4 regions of the Mediterraneibacter sp. NSJ-151 genome follow, and region 3 is predicted to be linked to each of the others. Evidence: a T-box and tRNA genes for the amino acid it is inferred to sense, from the RefSeq annotation. Region 3 holds a T-box; the other regions hold tRNA genes.
The links. A T-box is a leader RNA that pairs with one kind of tRNA and senses whether it is charged. The one in region 3 lies ahead of leuS (leucine--tRNA ligase), so its partner is inferred to be a tRNA-Leu.
Positions count from the first base shown of each region.

Region 1: it encodes a tRNA-Leu, which carries the amino acid that the T-box ahead of leuS (leucine--tRNA ligase) is inferred to sense. The anticodon was not compared.
Region 2: it encodes a tRNA-Leu, which carries the amino acid that the T-box ahead of leuS (leucine--tRNA ligase) is inferred to sense. The anticodon was not compared.
Region 4: it encodes a tRNA-Leu, which carries the amino acid that the T-box ahead of leuS (leucine--tRNA ligase) is inferred to sense. The anticodon was not compared.

Region 1 is NZ_JAKVPP010000017.1:61,130-65,346, reverse strand. Features, by position in the region: gene LQE94_RS14570 (DUF3784 domain-containing protein) at 411-743, shown strand; gene LQE94_RS16485 (SdpI family protein) at 1,036-1,281, shown strand; gene LQE94_RS14560 (hypothetical protein) at 1,336-1,578, shown strand; tRNA gene LQE94_RS14555 (tRNA-Leu) at 1,656-1,739, opposite strand; gene LQE94_RS14550 (DUF6465 family protein) at 1,978-2,547, shown strand; gene LQE94_RS14545 (HD domain-containing protein) at 2,687-3,274, shown strand; gene LQE94_RS14540 (NAD-dependent protein deacylase) at 3,330-4,058, shown strand; gene LQE94_RS14535 (LacI family DNA-binding transcriptional regulator) at 4,121-4,217, opposite strand, start outside.
Region 2 is NZ_JAKVPP010000003.1:14,746-18,962, forward strand. Features, by position in the region: gene infC (translation initiation factor IF-3) at 1-153, shown strand, start outside; gene rpmI (50S ribosomal protein L35) at 193-390, shown strand; gene rplT (50S ribosomal protein L20) at 421-777, shown strand; gene LQE94_RS03475 (helix-turn-helix domain-containing protein) at 829-1,164, opposite strand; gene LQE94_RS03480 (helix-turn-helix transcriptional regulator) at 1,332-1,544, shown strand; gene LQE94_RS03485 (hypothetical protein) at 1,724-2,002, shown strand; tRNA gene LQE94_RS03490 (tRNA-Leu) at 2,112-2,196, opposite strand; tRNA gene LQE94_RS03495 (tRNA-Leu) at 2,242-2,326, opposite strand; gene dnaG (DNA primase) at 2,572-4,217, shown strand, end outside.
Region 3 is NZ_JAKVPP010000003.1:195,513-199,729, reverse strand. Features, by position in the region: gene LQE94_RS04310 (alanine/glycine:cation symporter family protein) at 1-1,340, shown strand, start outside; T-box leader at 1,392-1,627, shown strand; gene leuS (leucine--tRNA ligase) at 1,676-4,108, shown strand.
Region 4 is NZ_JAKVPP010000015.1:45,765-49,981, reverse strand. Features, by position in the region: gene LQE94_RS13615 (helix-turn-helix transcriptional regulator) at 1-667, shown strand, start outside; gene LQE94_RS13610 (SPFH domain-containing protein) at 782-1,822, shown strand; gene LQE94_RS13605 (PTS ascorbate transporter subunit IIC) at 1,825-2,034, shown strand; tRNA gene LQE94_RS13600 (tRNA-Leu) at 2,320-2,402, opposite strand; gene LQE94_RS13595 (sulfite exporter TauE/SafE family protein) at 2,677-3,450, shown strand; gene LQE94_RS13590 (hypothetical protein) at 3,661-3,837, shown strand; gene gpmI (2,3-bisphosphoglycerate-independent phosphoglycerate mutase) at 3,929-4,217, opposite strand, start outside.

The sequences.
Region 1 (4,217 bases), on a different contig from region 3:
TCATGAAATAAAGAGTTGCATCTTGGCAAAAAGGTGTAGCTCTTTTTTTGTGGAAAAATTGACAGAAGATAAGAGAATCGAATTGCAAGATTCTATCCCCTAAAATGCTGATATTTGTTGAAAAATCAGGCTTTTTGCAAGCAAAAATGAAAAGGCTATATATAGGTAGCCTGCGAAACTGGAATTGCCCATTTTGAGCCTGATTTTAAGAATAATGTCCTGACAGAGAGCAATGGAATGATTCTCTGCCCGGGATTCAAAAGGAATGGGAAAAATGCAGGAGAAAATCAAACGAATGCTGGTTACAGAAGCAAGCCGAATAGCAATGTATTTAAAATTAGGTGGATGTAATTGAAGAAAAATATGATATCATATGAGTAATAAAACAGAATTTAAGGAGGAGACTGTAAATGAAATTATCAGATTTAGCAACAGGTTCTGATTGGACAGTGTGGATTGTCTTTGTGATATTTGCTGTACTTTCTATTATTTTACTTTCTGGACACGGAAGCTGGTTCATTTCTGGATATAATACAGCTTCAAAAGAAGAAAAGGAAAAATATAATGAAAAGAAGTTATGCAGAACAATGGGAATTGGAATGTCTATTATAGCAATTCTTCTATTAACTATGGGCTTGTTTGAAAATATTTTACCTGCATTTTTTGTATATATTGTATCGGGAATTATTTTGGTTGATGTCGTGGTAATTATCATTTTAGGAAACACGCTATGCAGAAAGTAACAATTATTTACTACTCCAGAAACAACGGCTTTATTTGGAAATAAAAAGGCGAGATTTATCGGAAGAATATTAGGTATGATACTTATAGCGGTTGGAATATGGGTAGGGTTTATTTGATGACAATTTCAGTCTTTGGAGCAAATTAATCAGAAGTTGAGAGGAGAACTTTATAATGTTTATATTTTTATCTGTGTGTTCACTTTTAGTACCGCTATCTATGATTATATTGGGATATACGTGGAAAGATAAGCCTCCTAAAGATCGGCAGGGGAGTTCGGGATATTGAACTACTATGTCAAGGATGAATGATGAAACATGGAGATATGCACACAGGTGTTGGGGCTGGATAAACTTTGTTTTAGGAATTATCCTGGTGATACTATCGATTTTTATTTTGATTTTAACGAAAGATAATACAAACTTTGAAATAATTTCTGTTTATTTGGTGTTTTTACAATTAGGAATTATGGTGCTTACAATTATTCCGACAGAATTTTTGTTGCATAAGCATTTTACAAAGCAAGGAATGAAAAAATAGCTAACTTCCAATTGGCGAAAATGAAAATCGGAATTTTAAGGAGAATGGAATGGAGTGGTTGAAAGAACAGAAGAAATGGGTAATTTACTGGTAACAGTTGCTAATGTATATCCGAAGGATAAGAGTGCTTCATTCCATGTAACGTTATTTATTAAAATTGTTAATGATAAGATTATTTCATTGGATGAGTATTGGGCTGATGATAGTGATGCTCCGCAATGGAGATTGGATAAGCATATTGGAACCGTGATAAAATGTGAACCAGATAGGGACGGGGATTTCCGGCTTTTTTCATAGAAAAAAAGCCGGAAATCCCCGTCCCTACTGGCTCTGCAAAATAAAAAACCCATGCATTCACATGGGTTTCTGCCTAGTGCGGAAGAAGAGACTTGAACTCTCACAGGATAAACTCCCACTAGAACCTGAATCTAGCGCGTCTGCCATTCCGCCACTTCCGCTCGACATGTGATAGTATATCAATAATTGGATAGTTTGTAAACCCTAAAACTCTAAAAAAATAAAAAAAGTTAATTTGTTCAAATAATATAAAAAATCAGAAAATTTAGAAAAAAAGTAGGAATGTAAAAATTATTGTTATTTTTTTGACCTTTTTAATAAAATGAGGTACAATAACACTTGTAGCAAAAAATGAAATCGAGTCAGAATACTTGAATATTTATTAGGAGGGAACAAGTAATGGCAAGAAAAACATTAAAAGAGCAAAAAGCAGCTAAAGCGTTAAAGACAGCAGAACAGACAGCGTTAAAGAATGAGACAGCAGCAGAGGCAACAGCAGAGGCAGCAACATCTTCTATAAAAGAAACAAAGACAACAGAGACAGTAAAAGAAGAAGTTAAAAAAGTTGAGACTAAAAAAGTAGAACCTAAGAAGGTAGAAGCAAAACCAGCTCCAAAGGCAATCTCAACTCAGAAAGATACAACAAAAGGAATTGAGACAAAAGCAGCAGTTCTTGTAGATGCACCGGCAAAAGAAGAGAAAGCACCTGCAAAGAAAACAGCAGCAAAGAAAGCACCTGCAAAGAAGACAACAGCAAAGAAAGCTGAAGTAAAAACAGAGATGTTCCTTCAGTTCGCTGGAAAAGAATATACAGAAAAAGAAATCTTCCAGAAAGTAAAAGACGTTTGGACAAAAGTTCTTAAGAATAAAGTTGGCGATTTGAAAGACGTTAAGATTTACTTAAAACCAGAAGATTCAGCAGCTTACTATGTAATCAACGGAGATACAACAGGTAGAGTTGAACTGTAAGATTAAATAAGAAAAGTGTAAGAACATACATAAAAGGAGAAGTGATATTGACAGGATATCATTTCTCCTTTTTAAGTTGCCATGCATACGACAAAAGGAGTAAGATAGAGTTATTAGAAAAGTAATGGAGGCTTAAAAGATGAATCGATTAGAGCAGCAGCTTCAATTTATTTTGGAAATTGATAAAGTGAAAAAGATTATACGTCAGACACCGCTTTCAGATGCATCACGCAAGGAGAATGATGCAGAGCATTCCTGGCATATCGCATTGATGGCATACCTGCTTCAGGAATACGCAGAGGAACCGGTTGAGGTATCAAAAGTAATGTTGATGGGACTGATCCATGATCTGGTGGAGATTGATGCCGGTGATACCTATGCATATGATGAGGAAGGTGCAAAAACAAAGGATGAGCGAGAAAGAAAGGCAGCTGACCATATTTTTGGAATGTTACCAGAAGATCAAGGAATGTATTTAAAAGCCTTGTGGGAAGAATTTGAAGCGTACGAGACAGCAGAGGCGAAGTATGCACATTTGCTTGATAATTTCCAGCCATTATTGTTAAATGATGCCGCTGGTGGAATTAGTTGGACAGAGCATCAAGTGAAGAAATCACAAATTTATAAAAGAAATGAAAAAGTAGAAGAAACATCTGCGACTATCTGGAAGTGTATGCAAGATAAAATAGATAAGCACATTCAGGCAGGTCATGTTTTGGATGAGTAATGTAAGTTGGGCACTTTATAGACGTGCAGGAGATTAATACAAGGGGTGATATGTGATGTATGAGAAAGAAATAGAACAGTTACAGAAGATGATAGATGAAAGTCAGAATATTGTCTTTTTTGGAGGCGCAGGAGTATCGACGGAGAGTGGAATCCCGGATTTTAGAAGTGCGGATGGTATTTATCATCAGTCTTATAAATATTCACCGGAACAGGTAGTGAGTCATTCTTTTTTTATACAGCATACAGAAGCTTTTTACGAATTCTATAAAGAAAAAATGATGATGCTGGATGCGAAGCCGAATGCGGCACATAGAAAGCTTGCAGAGCTGGAAATGGCAGGGAAGCTGAAAGCAGTTGTAACACAGAATATCGACGGACTGCATCAGGCAGCAGGAAGCAAAACGGTATATGAATTACATGGAAGTATTATGAGGAACTATTGCATGGATTGTCATGAATTTTATGATGCGGAATATGTGAAAAGTTCTGATGGAATACCAAGATGTAAAAAATGTGGAGGGATTATTAAACCAGATGTTGTTCTTTATGAAGAAGGGTTGGATTCTGCAACGATCCAAGGTGCTGTAAATGCAATCAGCCAGGCAGATATGTTGATTATCGGAGGCACTTCATTGGTCGTATATCCGGCGGCCGGATTTATTGATTACTTCAATGGAAAATATTTGGCAGTGATCAATAAATCGGAGACCGGAAGGGCTGTGCGGTCGAATTTGACGATTTCAGCCCCGATTGGAGAAGTGATGGAGAAAATTTTTGTTTGAGCTATTTGCATGTGATATTAAAAGCAGTTAAATTTGCAACGTTCTCAATCATGAAAAATAAATTATTTTGTTGTATTACGGCGAATTAATACAGGGGCAATTTGTTTATGAACAGGTTCACCTAATGGTTTGGGAACACGCTTTTTCTGCTCTTCCATC
Region 2 (4,217 bases), 180 kb from region 3:
CTTCGTTTCCGAGGAAGAGAAATGGCACATGTACAGCAGAGCAAGCATATTCTTGATGATTTTGCAGCTATGCTTGAGGATGTAGCAACAGTCGAGAAGCCGGCAAAGATGGAAGGCCGGAACATGAGCATGGTTTTAACTATAAAACGTTAAAAATAAAAAACAGAAGCAACGATAAAGGAGGAAATCATCATGCCAAAAATTAAAACAAATAGAGCGGCAGCAAAACGTTTCAAAGCAACAGGAACAGGAAAACTGAAAAGAAATAAAGCTTACAAGAGCCATATCTTAACAAAGAAGACAACTAAGAGAAAAAGAAATCTTAGAAAGTCTACAATCACAGATGCAACAAACGTAAAGAACATGAAGAAAGTTTTACCATATCTGTAAGATTTGAAAGTATTGAAGGAGGATTAAGAAATGGCACGTATTAAAGGCGGAATGAACGCAAAAAAGAAACACAATAGAACATTAAAACTTGCTAAAGGATATAGAGGAGCACGTTCAAAACAGTATAGAGTTGCAAAACAGTCTGTAATGAGAGCTCTTACATCTGCATACGCAGGAAGAAAACAGCGCAAACGTCAGATGAGACAGCTGTGGATCGCTCGTATCAATGCAGCAGCAAGAATGAATGGTCTTTCATACAGCAAATTTATGTATGGATTGAAACTCGCAGGTGTTGAGATGAACAGAAAAATGCTTGCTGAGCTTGCAGTAAACGATAAAGAAGGATTTGCAACACTTGCAGAAGTTGCTAAATCTAAACTTGCTTAATTTCAACCAGAAGAAAAAAAGAAAGGGTTCGATTTTCGATCCCTTTCTTTTTTATTCTGGTTTTGATAATTGCTCTACAAGCTGAAAGATGAGAGTTTGATTGCTTTTGTCTAAACGTTCATATGCACGACATAATTGATAATTTCGCTCCGACACCTGCTTGCATTCTAGTTGATATTCCAAGGTGTGACGGGCATCTGAATAACAAAGTATGTAGTCAATAGATACATCAAAAAATTTTGATAGATCAATTAAAATATCTGCTGGGAGAGAAGATGTTCCGTTTTCTATTCTGCTGATAGTTTGTTGAGAAACATTTAGCTTTGCAGCCAATTCTTCTTGAAGTATATTTCGTTCTTTTCGAAGTTCTTTTACACGATTCTGCACAATTTTACACTCCTTCATGTTATACTATCTATTTTATCCAATATTTTCCATCGTGCTATCCAAGATAAGAGTATAAATATACTCACATTTAGTGTATAAAGAACAAATATAGGATTAATATACTACGAATCAAGAAACAAATGGTAAAATATAAACGGGTGATGAAAATGTTAAATAATACAATTGGAAAGAATATAAGACGAGTACGTGAAATAAATGATATGAATCAGGAAGAGGTTGCAGCACAATTGAATATTCGCCGACAGACGTTATCTGCATATGAGACAGGTCGCTCTGTTCCTAATATTTATATTTTGCTAGAACTTGCATCGTTTTTTAGAGTATCCATTGAAGATTTGACAAGAAATGTAAAATTATAGGTTACCGGTCGCACTATGTGAGTCGGCAACCTTATATGATGTCAGTCTTGTAATGCATATGGAAAATGATGTATAATATAAACGAGTTTAATTTATCTGGTATCTATAGAAAAAGATATGATTGTTTGCGGATACCAAAATTTATATAAGTTCAAGACAGATGAGGAGGCCGGAATAAGATGGAAGAAGTGACATGGTTTTTTGAAGACGAAGATGGAAAATGTGTGGCAAGTGTGCAACTGGGAATTGATGATATGAGATATGCTGTTCAATATTTGAAAAATGATGTAGAGAATGGAAGATATATACTTGGATATACAAAGGCTGATGGTAAAAGAAGAGTTTTTAAAGGTTCTCGACAAATTGTGAATCATATGTCTGATGACAAAAAAGAAATAATTCCAGATGAAGTAGTAAAAACAGAAGTGGAAAGCAAGAAGAATGAAATAGTTGAATAAAAAACGAGCAGAGAAAAAACTCTGCCCCTTTTTTTCTCTTTTTGCTAAATTAAGTAATAAAAAATCCCGAAAACGCTGCAATTATCAGTGCTTTTCGGGATAAATTAAATGCGGAAGATGGGACTTGAACCCACACAAGCGCAATGCTTACAAGATCCTTAGTCTTGCTCGTCTGCCAGTTCCGACACTTCCGCATATGGTAAATAAGTACATATAAAACAAATAATCTATGAAATAGATGCGGAAGATGGGACTTGAACCCACACGATCGCATTGATCACAAGATCCTTAGTCTTGCTCGTCTGCCAGTTCCGACACTTCCGCTTGTTTTGTTTTCGTAGCTGTACTTACGCCACGAATAGTATAATACAATGAGTTGAGAAGAATGTCAACACATTTTTTTGACTTTTTTAAATTTTTTGAAAAATTATTGAAATTACAAAAATAAGGAAATGTTAAACAGCTAATGAATATAATAATACTGTGGGAAAATAAAAAATAAAAAAATAAAGGAAATTTGAAAGTTTTGTCGAATATAATATTATGGAGAGTATACAAAGGAGGAGATCATGTATTATTCGGAAGAGCTAATAGAAGAAATCAGAATGAAAAACGATATAGTAGATGTCATTTCCAATTATGTACGACTTCAGAAGAAAGGAAGTTCCTATTTTGGACTTTGCCCGTTTCACAATGAAAAGTCCCCGTCTTTTTCTGTAAGCAGAGACAAGCAGATGTATTATTGCTTTGGTTGTGGGGCTGGTGGGACAGTATTTACATTTCTTATGGAATATGAGAATTATTCTTTCCTTGAAGCGGTTCAATATCTTGCAGAGCGTGCAGGAGTAGAACTGCCTAAAGAAGAATATTCAAAAGAAGCAAAGGAACGATCTGATTTGAAAGCGACCTTGTTGGAAATCAATAAGATTGCTGCACAATATTATTATGTTCAGTTAAAATCTGAACGCGGTGCAGTTGCTTATGATTATTTGACAGACAGAGGACTTTCAGAAGAGACCATAAAATCTTTTGGGCTTGGATTTGCAACAAAGTATAGTAATGATCTGTACAATTATCTTAAACGTAAAGGGTATAGTGAAGAATTGATCCGTCAGGCAGGGCTGATTAATATTGATGAAAAAAATGGAGTTTATGATAAGTTTTGGAATCGTGTTATGTTTCCGATTATGGATGCAAATAGTCGAGTAATTGGATTTGGTGGCCGGGTTATGGGAGATGCAAAGCCAAAATATTTAAATTCCCCAGAAACAGCTGTTTTTGATAAAAGCAGAAATTTGTATGGGCTGAACCGGGCACGTACATCGAGAAAATCATATTTCCTTGTTTGTGAAGGTTATATGGATGTTATTTCACTTCATCAGGCAGGATTTACGAATGCAGTTGCGTCTTTAGGAACTGCGTTGACATCAGGACATGCTTCATTGATCAAACGATATGTAAGTGAAGTATATCTTACATATGATAGCGATGATGCCGGTACGCGTGCAGCACTTCGGGCAGTTCCGATTATGAGAGAAGCTGGGATTGCAGCAAAAGTTATCCGAATGGATCCATATAAGGACCCAGATGAATTTATTAAAAATTTAGGTGCAGAGGAGTTTGAAAAAAGGATTGAAAATGCCAGGAACGGCTTTATGTTCAGTTTGGAAATATTGTCAAAGAATTATGATATGGAATCTCCAGAAGAAAAAACAGCCTTTTTTCAGGAAACAGCAAAACGCTTAATAGAATTTGAGGATGAGCTGGAGCGTAATAACTATATAGAAGCTGTTGCAAAAGCATATCGCGTAAACCCAGACAGTCTTCAAAAACTTGTCACAAAGACGGCGATTAAAGAAGGTTTGGCAAGTCCTACGAAACGCCCTAAAAATTTGAATCAAAATAAAGATTTAGTATCAAAAAAGGAAGATGGGAATAAGAGAGCACAGAAGATTTTGCTTACATGGTTGATTGACCAGCCTAAGTTGTTCCAGATAATTGAGGAGTATGTTACTCCGGAGGATTTTACAGAAACAAATTATCAAAAAGTAGCCGAATTATTATATGAGCAATATCATTTAGGAGAATTAAATCCAGCAAGAATATTGAATCATTTTACGGAAGAGGAAGAACATAGGGAAGTGGCAGCATTGTTTAATACTCGTATACGGGAGTTAACTACCGAGGAAGAAAAAGATCGTGCTATAAAAGAAAC
Region 3 (4,217 bases):
TCATTCTAATCCTGATCACAGGATTTCTATTAACAGTTCGATTAGGGCTATTACAAGTACGACATCTTGGAAAAGCCTTAAAATTCATGGTGAAAAATGAAGAAGACGGACATGGAGAAGTAACAAGTTTTGGAGCTTTGTGTACTGCATTGTCAGCAACTATTGGAACCGGTAATATTGTCGGTGTAGCAACAGCAATTGCAGCCGGAGGACCCGGAGCATTGTTTTGGATGGTAGTTGCAGCCTTTTTTGGAATGGCTACAAAGTATGCAGAAGGCCTGCTGGCTATTAAATATCGTACGATAGATGAAAATGGTCATGTCCTGGGTGGACCATTTTACTATATCGAAAATGGTATGGGAAAACAGTGGAGATGGCTAGGTAAGATATTTGCCTTTTTCGGAGCAGGTGTTGGATTATTCGGAATCGGAACTTTCACACAGGTAAATGGTATTGCATCCGCAATTAAGAATTTCTTTGACCCGGATATGCTTCATACAGTCAATTTGTTTGGTGGAACATATTCTTGGGCAACAGTTATTTCATGCCTTGTGCTTACAGTTTGTGTAGGTTTGGTTGTAATCGGAGGAATCCAGCGTATTTCAAAAGTTTCACAGGTTGTTGTTCCATTTATGGCAGTATTATATGTGGTACTTGCTTTGATTATTATGGTTACACACATTACAGCTATTCCGGGTGCAATTGTGACAATAGTAAAATCAGCATTTACAGGAAGTGCACTTGCAGGTGGAGCAATGGGTACAATGGTTGTAGCAATGCAGAAAGGAATCGCAAGAGGTATCTTTTCAAATGAATCAGGTCTTGGTAGTGCACCAATCGCAGCAGCTGCAGCACAAACAAAAGAACCTGTACGTCAGGGACTTGTTTCCATGACAGGAACATTTATTGATACAATTGTAATTTGTACAATGACAGGTCTTTCTATTGTAATAACAGGAACTTGGAATACAGGTCTTGAAGGTGTCGAAATTACAACGGCTGCATTCCAGCAGGGCTTACCATTTCCATCTGTATTTGCATCCTTTTCATTAATGCTTTGTCTTGTATTCTTTGCATTTACAACAATCCTTGGATGGGACTATTACGGTGAAAGATGTTTGGAGTATTTATTTAACCGTAACCAAAAAGCAGTGAAAACTTATCGCTGGTTATATATTTTATGTGTATTTTTCGGACCATATATGACAGTTGCAGCGGTATGGAATATCGCAGATATTTTCAATGCATTAATGGCATTTCCAAACTTAATTGCACTTTTAACATTAAGTGGAGTTGTTGTGAGGGAAACAAAAGACTATTTCAATCGAATGAATGCCTAGATAAATGACTTGACTTCTATATAAATAGTTCTTATAATAAAGAAGAATATTGCAAAAACGAAGATAAGAATTAGTAGAAGAAGAAAGTCTTACAGAGAACTGCCGGTTGGTGCGAGGCAGAAGATGGAATTCTTTGAACTCATCTTGGAGTTCTTCTGTTGAATCACCTAGTAGACAGAAGCGGGTATTCCCGTTATAGAATATAATGAGTGCATCTGACATGACATTATAGAGAGTGTTGGATGAATAAGAGTGGTACCACGGAAGTAAGCCTTTTCGTCTCTTGATGATAGAGATGAAAAGGCTTTTATTTTATATGAAAGGTAGGAATAATAATGTCACAGAAAATTGTGTACAATCACAAAGCCGTTGAGAAAAAATGGCGTGAAAAATGGGAAGAAAATCCGGTAAATCCTAGAATGGATGATAACGGAAATAAAAAGCAAAAATATTACTGTCTGGATATGTTCCCATATCCATCAGGAAATGGTCTTCATGTAGGACATTGGAGAGGATATGTGATCTCTGATGTATGGAGCCGTTATAAACTGCAGCAGGGATATTATATCGTTCATCCAATGGGTTGGGATGCATTTGGTCTCCCGGCAGAAAATTATGCAATTAAAATGGGAACTCATCCAGCAATATCAACAGAGGCAAATATTACAAATATCAAACGCCAGATCAATGAAATTGCTGCATTGTATGATTGGGATATGGAAGTAAATACAACAGATCCTAATTTCTACAAATGGACACAGTGGATTTTTGTTCAGATGTTCAAAAAAGGTTTGGCATATGAGAAGGAATTTCCAATCAACTGGTGCCCTTCATGTAAAACAGGTTTAGCAAATGAAGAAGTGGTTAATGGTAAGTGTGAGCGTTGTGGATCAGAGGTAACAAAGAAAAATCTGCGTCAGTGGATGCTGAAGATTACAGCTTATGCAGATCGTCTTCTGAATGATCTTGATAAACTCGATTGGCCTGAAAAAGTAAAGAAGATGCAGGCTGACTGGATTGGAAAATCTTACGGAGCAGAAGTTGATTTTCCAATTGATGGAAGAGACGAGAAAATCACTGTTTATACAACAAGACCAGATACTCTCCACGGAGCAACATTTATGGTACTTGCCCCAGAACATGAATTAGCTGCATCATTAGCTACACCTGAAACAAAAGAAGCAGTAGAGAAATATATTTATGACTCTTCTATGAAATCAAATGTAGATCGTATGCAGGACAAAGAAAAAACCGGAGTATTTACAGGAAGCTATGCAATTAATCCATTAAATGGAGCAAAGACACCAATCTGGTTGTCAGATTATGTTCTTGCAGATTATGGTACTGGTGCAATTATGTGTGTACCTGCACATGATGATCGTGATTTTGCATTTGCTACAAAATTTGGTATTCCAATTGTTCAGGTTATTGCAAAAGATGGACAAGAAATTGAAAATATGACAGAGGCATATACAGAAGCTGTTGGAACAATGATCAACTCTGGAGAATGGAATGGCATGGAATCAGCTGTGCTGAAAAAAGAAGCTCCACATATCATTGAAGAGCGCGGTATCGGACGGGCTACTGTGAACTTCAAATTACGTGACTGGGTATTCTCACGTCAGCGCTATTGGGGAGAACCTATTCCGATCATCCACTGTCCAAAATGTGGTAACGTTCCAGTTCCAGAAGAAGAACTTCCACTTCGTTTGCCTGATGTAGAATCTTATGAACCTACAGGAACAGGTGAATCACCACTGGCAGCAATTGATGAGTGGGTAAACTGTAAGTGTCCTGTATGTGGTGCAGATTCAAAACGTGAAACAAACACTATGCCTCAGTGGGCAGGTTCGTCATGGTATTTCCTTCGTTATGTAGATAATCATAACGATAAAGAACTGGTTTCAAGAGAAAAAGCGGATGAAATGCTTCCGGTAGACATGTATATCGGAGGAGTAGAGCATGCTGTATTACACTTGTTATACTCCAGATTCTATACAAAATTCTTAAATGATATCGGAGTTGTTGATTTTGATGAACCTTTCCATAAATTATTTAACCAGGGAATGATCACAGGTAAGAATGGAATCAAAATGAGTAAATCAAAAGGTAATGTCGTATCACCGGATGATCTTGTGCGTGATTATGGATGTGACTCATTAAGAATGTATGAACTGTTTGTAGGACCACCTGAGTTAGATGCAGAATGGGATGATAGAGGAATCGATGGTGTAAACCGTTTCTTGAAACGTCTCTGGAATTTATTGATGGATAGTAAAGGAGCCAATGTTGAAGCTACAAAAGAGATGGTAAAACTTCGTCACAAACTTGTATATGATATTACATCTCGTCTTGAAACATTTAGCTTAAATACTGTTATTTCAGGATTTATGGAGTATAATAACAAATTTATCGATCTTGCCAAGAAAACAGGTGGAATTGACAAAGAAACATTAGAAACAATTGCTGTATTACTTTCACCATTTGCACCACATTTTGCAGAAGAAATGTGGGAGCAGCTCGGACATACAGAAACAATCTTCAAAGCAGGTTGGCCTGTATATGATGAAACAGAAATGGCAGACGACGAAATAGAAGTTCCTGTACAGATTAATGGAAAAACAAGAGCGGTTATTTCAATTCCGGCAGATGCATCTAAGGAAGACGCAATTGCAGCTGGTAAAGAAGCTGTTGCAGATAAATTGACAGGAACAATTGTAAAAGAAATTTATGTTCCTAAGAAAATCATTAACATTGTACAAAAATAAATAATAAAAACAGACAATACCTACAACTCTCACTTGTATAAAGTGAGAGTTGTTTTTATCTATAGAAATGCAAAGGTGTAACATAAGGCGAAAAATTGAATATAATCAT
Region 4 (4,217 bases), on a different contig from region 3:
TTTAAATAGTGGGGATTTACATCAAATCACCGGGTTAAAAAAAGGCACCATACACGACGTATTCATTTTCAATCCTGAGCTTTTGGCTTTTCAATATTCTGATGCATTGCAGACAGATATCCTGCAGCCATTTATAAACCATGATAATATTTTTCCTCACGTATTACACCCAAATGATGCTCTTTATCCTGTGCTTTATCCACGGATTCAAAAAATTTTGCATGATTCTCTCTTACAAACTGAAAATTGGTATATTTCCTGTAAGTTGCAGTTATTGGAATTGATGAGCACGATGTATTTGCATCATTTTTTTCTTCAGAAAAACGATACACTTTCATCCTGTGAACGCCAGAAAATTGCACGCTACAAAAAACTTGTTTCCTATATGAAATTGCATTATCCTGAACATATTTCTTTAGATAACCTTGCTGAAATTGCGGAATGTAACAGCCAATACCTATGCCGTTTTTTCAAAGATATCACCGGTATGCCGCCAATGAAATACCTGATTCAATACCGTATCGAACAAGCTTGTGAAATGTTGCGAGATACTACTAAGAGCGTACTGGAGATTAGTTTGGACTGCGGATTTGAAAATGTAAGTTATTTTATTCGAAAATTTAAAGAGCTGAAAGGATCTACGCCTCAAAAGTATCGACAACTTTAATGACTCTTATCCCTTACCATTAATCTTTTATTTTTAGTATATTGACTTTTTCGCAAGAGATGATATCATAATGATATCAAATGAATTTCATTCTATTTCAAAGGAGGAATCAAGATGAATGAGAAAATATTGTCAACTAAAAAGAATGGAATGGGAATGCTTCTGCTTTTTTCTTTCCTTTATATGATTGCAATTGCCGGATGTATTTTTTCTGCTATATCCATGGGATTTTCAGTTACTGCACCTGCTATTACTGTATTGATTATCAGTATTATCTGGCTTAGTATTGGATGGGTTCCATTCCTCGGTCTGAAAGTCCTTAAACCACAGGAAGCTCTCGTACTTACTCTTTTCGGTAATTATGTGGGGACACTTAAAGAGGCTGGATTCTATTTTGTGAATCCTTTCTGTACAAGTGTAAATCCTGCTTCCAAAACAAAATTAAGCCAGAGTGGTGATGTTGATAATAATGCAAAGAAAAATGCAAATCTTTCTAACATTTTAGGAATTTCTACAACCGGAACATCAGAAGAATCTTCAAGCAAAAAGATTTCTCTCAAGGTTATGACACTCAATAATTCCCGTCAGAAAATTAATGACTGTCTCGGAAATCCAATTGAAATCGGGATTGCTGTCACATGGCGCGTAGTGGACACAGCGAAAGCTGTTTTCAATGTAGATAATTACAAAGAATATCTTTCCCTGCAATGTGATGGTGCGCTTCGTAATATTGTCCGCATCTACCCATATGATACTGCACCTGATGTAGATACAACGGGGGATGGTCAGGCAGATGAAGGAAGTCTGCGTGGCTCCAGTGAGATTGTTGCCGCGAGAATCCGCGAGGAAATTCAGAATAAAGTGGCTGATGCAGGTCTTGAGATTATTGAAGCAAGAATCACTTATCTTGCTTACGCCCCTGAAATTGCCGCTGTTATGCTTCAACGTCAGCAAGCCTCTGCAATCATCGATGCAAGAAAAATGATTGTTGACGGTGCTGTCGGAATGGTTGAAATGGCTCTTAATCAATTAAGTGAAAAAGATGTTGTAGAACTGGATGAAGAACGTAAGGCTGCTATGGTATCTAATCTACTGGTTGTTCTGTGTGGTAACCATGACACCCAACCAATTATTAATTCTGGAAGCCTGTACTAATTATGGCTGAAAAGGATAATAAAAAGAAACAAGTCCCTCTGCGCCTCTCCAACAAATTGTACGACGCAATTGCAGCCTGGGCAGAAGATGATTTTCGTTCTGTGAATGGTCAGATTGAATATCTTCTGACTGAATGCGTCCGACAACGAAAGAAAAATGGGAAATATGTTTCTGAACATCTGGATGAGCCGATTGATTTAGATATTTCTTAAAAAGATAGTTTATCTCAGTCGAGAAGACTCCCACCTCTTCAGGTGGTGAGTAATAGCAAATTTGTCTCAGTGGGAGTCCAATCTCCGACTGAGATAAACGCTCCGCGAGGATGCGCAGTGATTCTGATAGGAATATGTCAGCTTCGCTGACCAGAATCACGCGTCAAGTCTCACGGACGTTCGACTTGAATGATATGCAAAATAAAAAAGGTCCATTGGACCTTTTTTTCGTATACATAACAATAAAAAACCTGAGAACAATTACTGCTCTCAGGTCTTGATTCATGCGGATGGCGGGACTTGAACCCGCACGTAGTCACCTACGCAAGATTTTGAGTCTTGTGCGTCTGCCATTCCGCCACATCCGCTCGCGGTTCGTATTAACTCCGAACCGAGATTTATCTTACCATATCATTTCTACTTTTGCAATAGCTTTTTTTGATTTTTTTCAATTTTTTTCAAAAAAACATAAAATTTCTTTAATTCAATATGTTTTTATTAAAAAATCTCAAATTTTTGAGCTGCCAGACACTTCAAACCAACTACTTATATTTACACTTTATCCTTCTTTATGCTATACTTTGACATGTTCATCTATTCAGATTATGACACTAAATCTATTTTACTACAAGGAGAATTTTCATGAATACCATTATTACAATCGAACCGACGATTTCTATGTTTCTGATTGTCTGTCCGTTTTTATTTCTCGCTGGATTGGTTGACGCAATCGGCGGCGGAGGCGGTCTGATCTCGCTTCCTGCTTATCTGATTGCCGGACTTCCTACCCATACTGCGATTGCAACTAACAAACTTTCATCAACCTGCGGGACTACCCTTGCAACCGCCCGCTTTATCAAGAATAGCCTGGTAAATTTTAAATTAGCAGTTCCATCCGTTATTATGGCAATTATCGGCTCTGCCATCGGAGCTCATATTTCTCTGATTATTCCCGAAAAAATAATGATGCATGTACTGATTGTCATTCTGCCGATTGCTGCGTTTTTTGTACTAAACAAAAAGCTGTTCCATGATAATGAAACCGATGTTATTACACTTGATAAACGTACTTATCTCACTGCTTCCATTGCTGCTTTTGTGATTGGAATGTATGATGGATTTTATGGTCCGGGAACCGGTACATTTTTAATTATCGCCTTTACTGTATTTGCTAAACTTAGTATTAAAACAGCCAATGCACAGGCAAAAGTTATTAATCTTACAACCAATATCACTTCTTTAGTCATATTCTTTTTAAACGGGCAGGTACTTATTCCTCTTGGAATTGCTGCTGCCCTTTGTAATATGCTTGGAGGTTATCTTGGCGCAGGAATGGTAATGAAAAGTGGAGCTAAAATTGTTCGTCCTAGTATTTTACTTGTACTATTTCTGCTCCTGCTGAAAATCATCATATAGGGACGGAGTTTTCCGGCTCTTTTCCGATGGAAAAAGCTGGAAAACCCCGTCCCTATTCGTCCTATTCGGCTTTTTAATGTCAATAATGACCTATTTTTTACACAAAAACATATCTAAACAATTTATTTGAGTAATGCTATTATAATACACGTAGCAAGGGAAAAGAAATTTTCCAAAACAATTATGTAAGATAAGAAAAGGAGATATATTATGTTTGATTTTGCATTAACACCAGAAATGTCAAAAGAATTTTTTAACTATCAGGAAGAATTATTAAATAAAGTAGTTTCTTCAATCAAAAAATATTTTTCAGAAAATTGTGAGACAATTGTCAAGGGGCTTGCATGTATGAATGGTAATTTTTCTGGATATATGTACAGAAAGTAAGATGCCATGGCTGAAAATATTTTAATACTCAACAAATAAGGAGTAGAATTCCATTATAAGAATTCTGCTCCTTTTATTTTTTGTCTATTTATTATTTTACAAGTAAAGATTTACCTGTCATCTCAGCTGGCTGTTCCATTCCCATCAATTCGATTAATGTAGGAGCGATATCTGCCAGACATCCACCTTCTCTTAATTTGTATGCAGGATCTGCATTTACAAGAATAAATGGAACCGGATTTGTTGTGTGAGCTGTAAATGGCTCTCCAGTTTCATCATCGATCAGCTGCTCTGCATTTCCGTGGTCTGCACAAATAAACATCTGTCCATCTACTTCTTTGATGGCATCTACTGCTTTGCCAACACACTCATCAACAGCT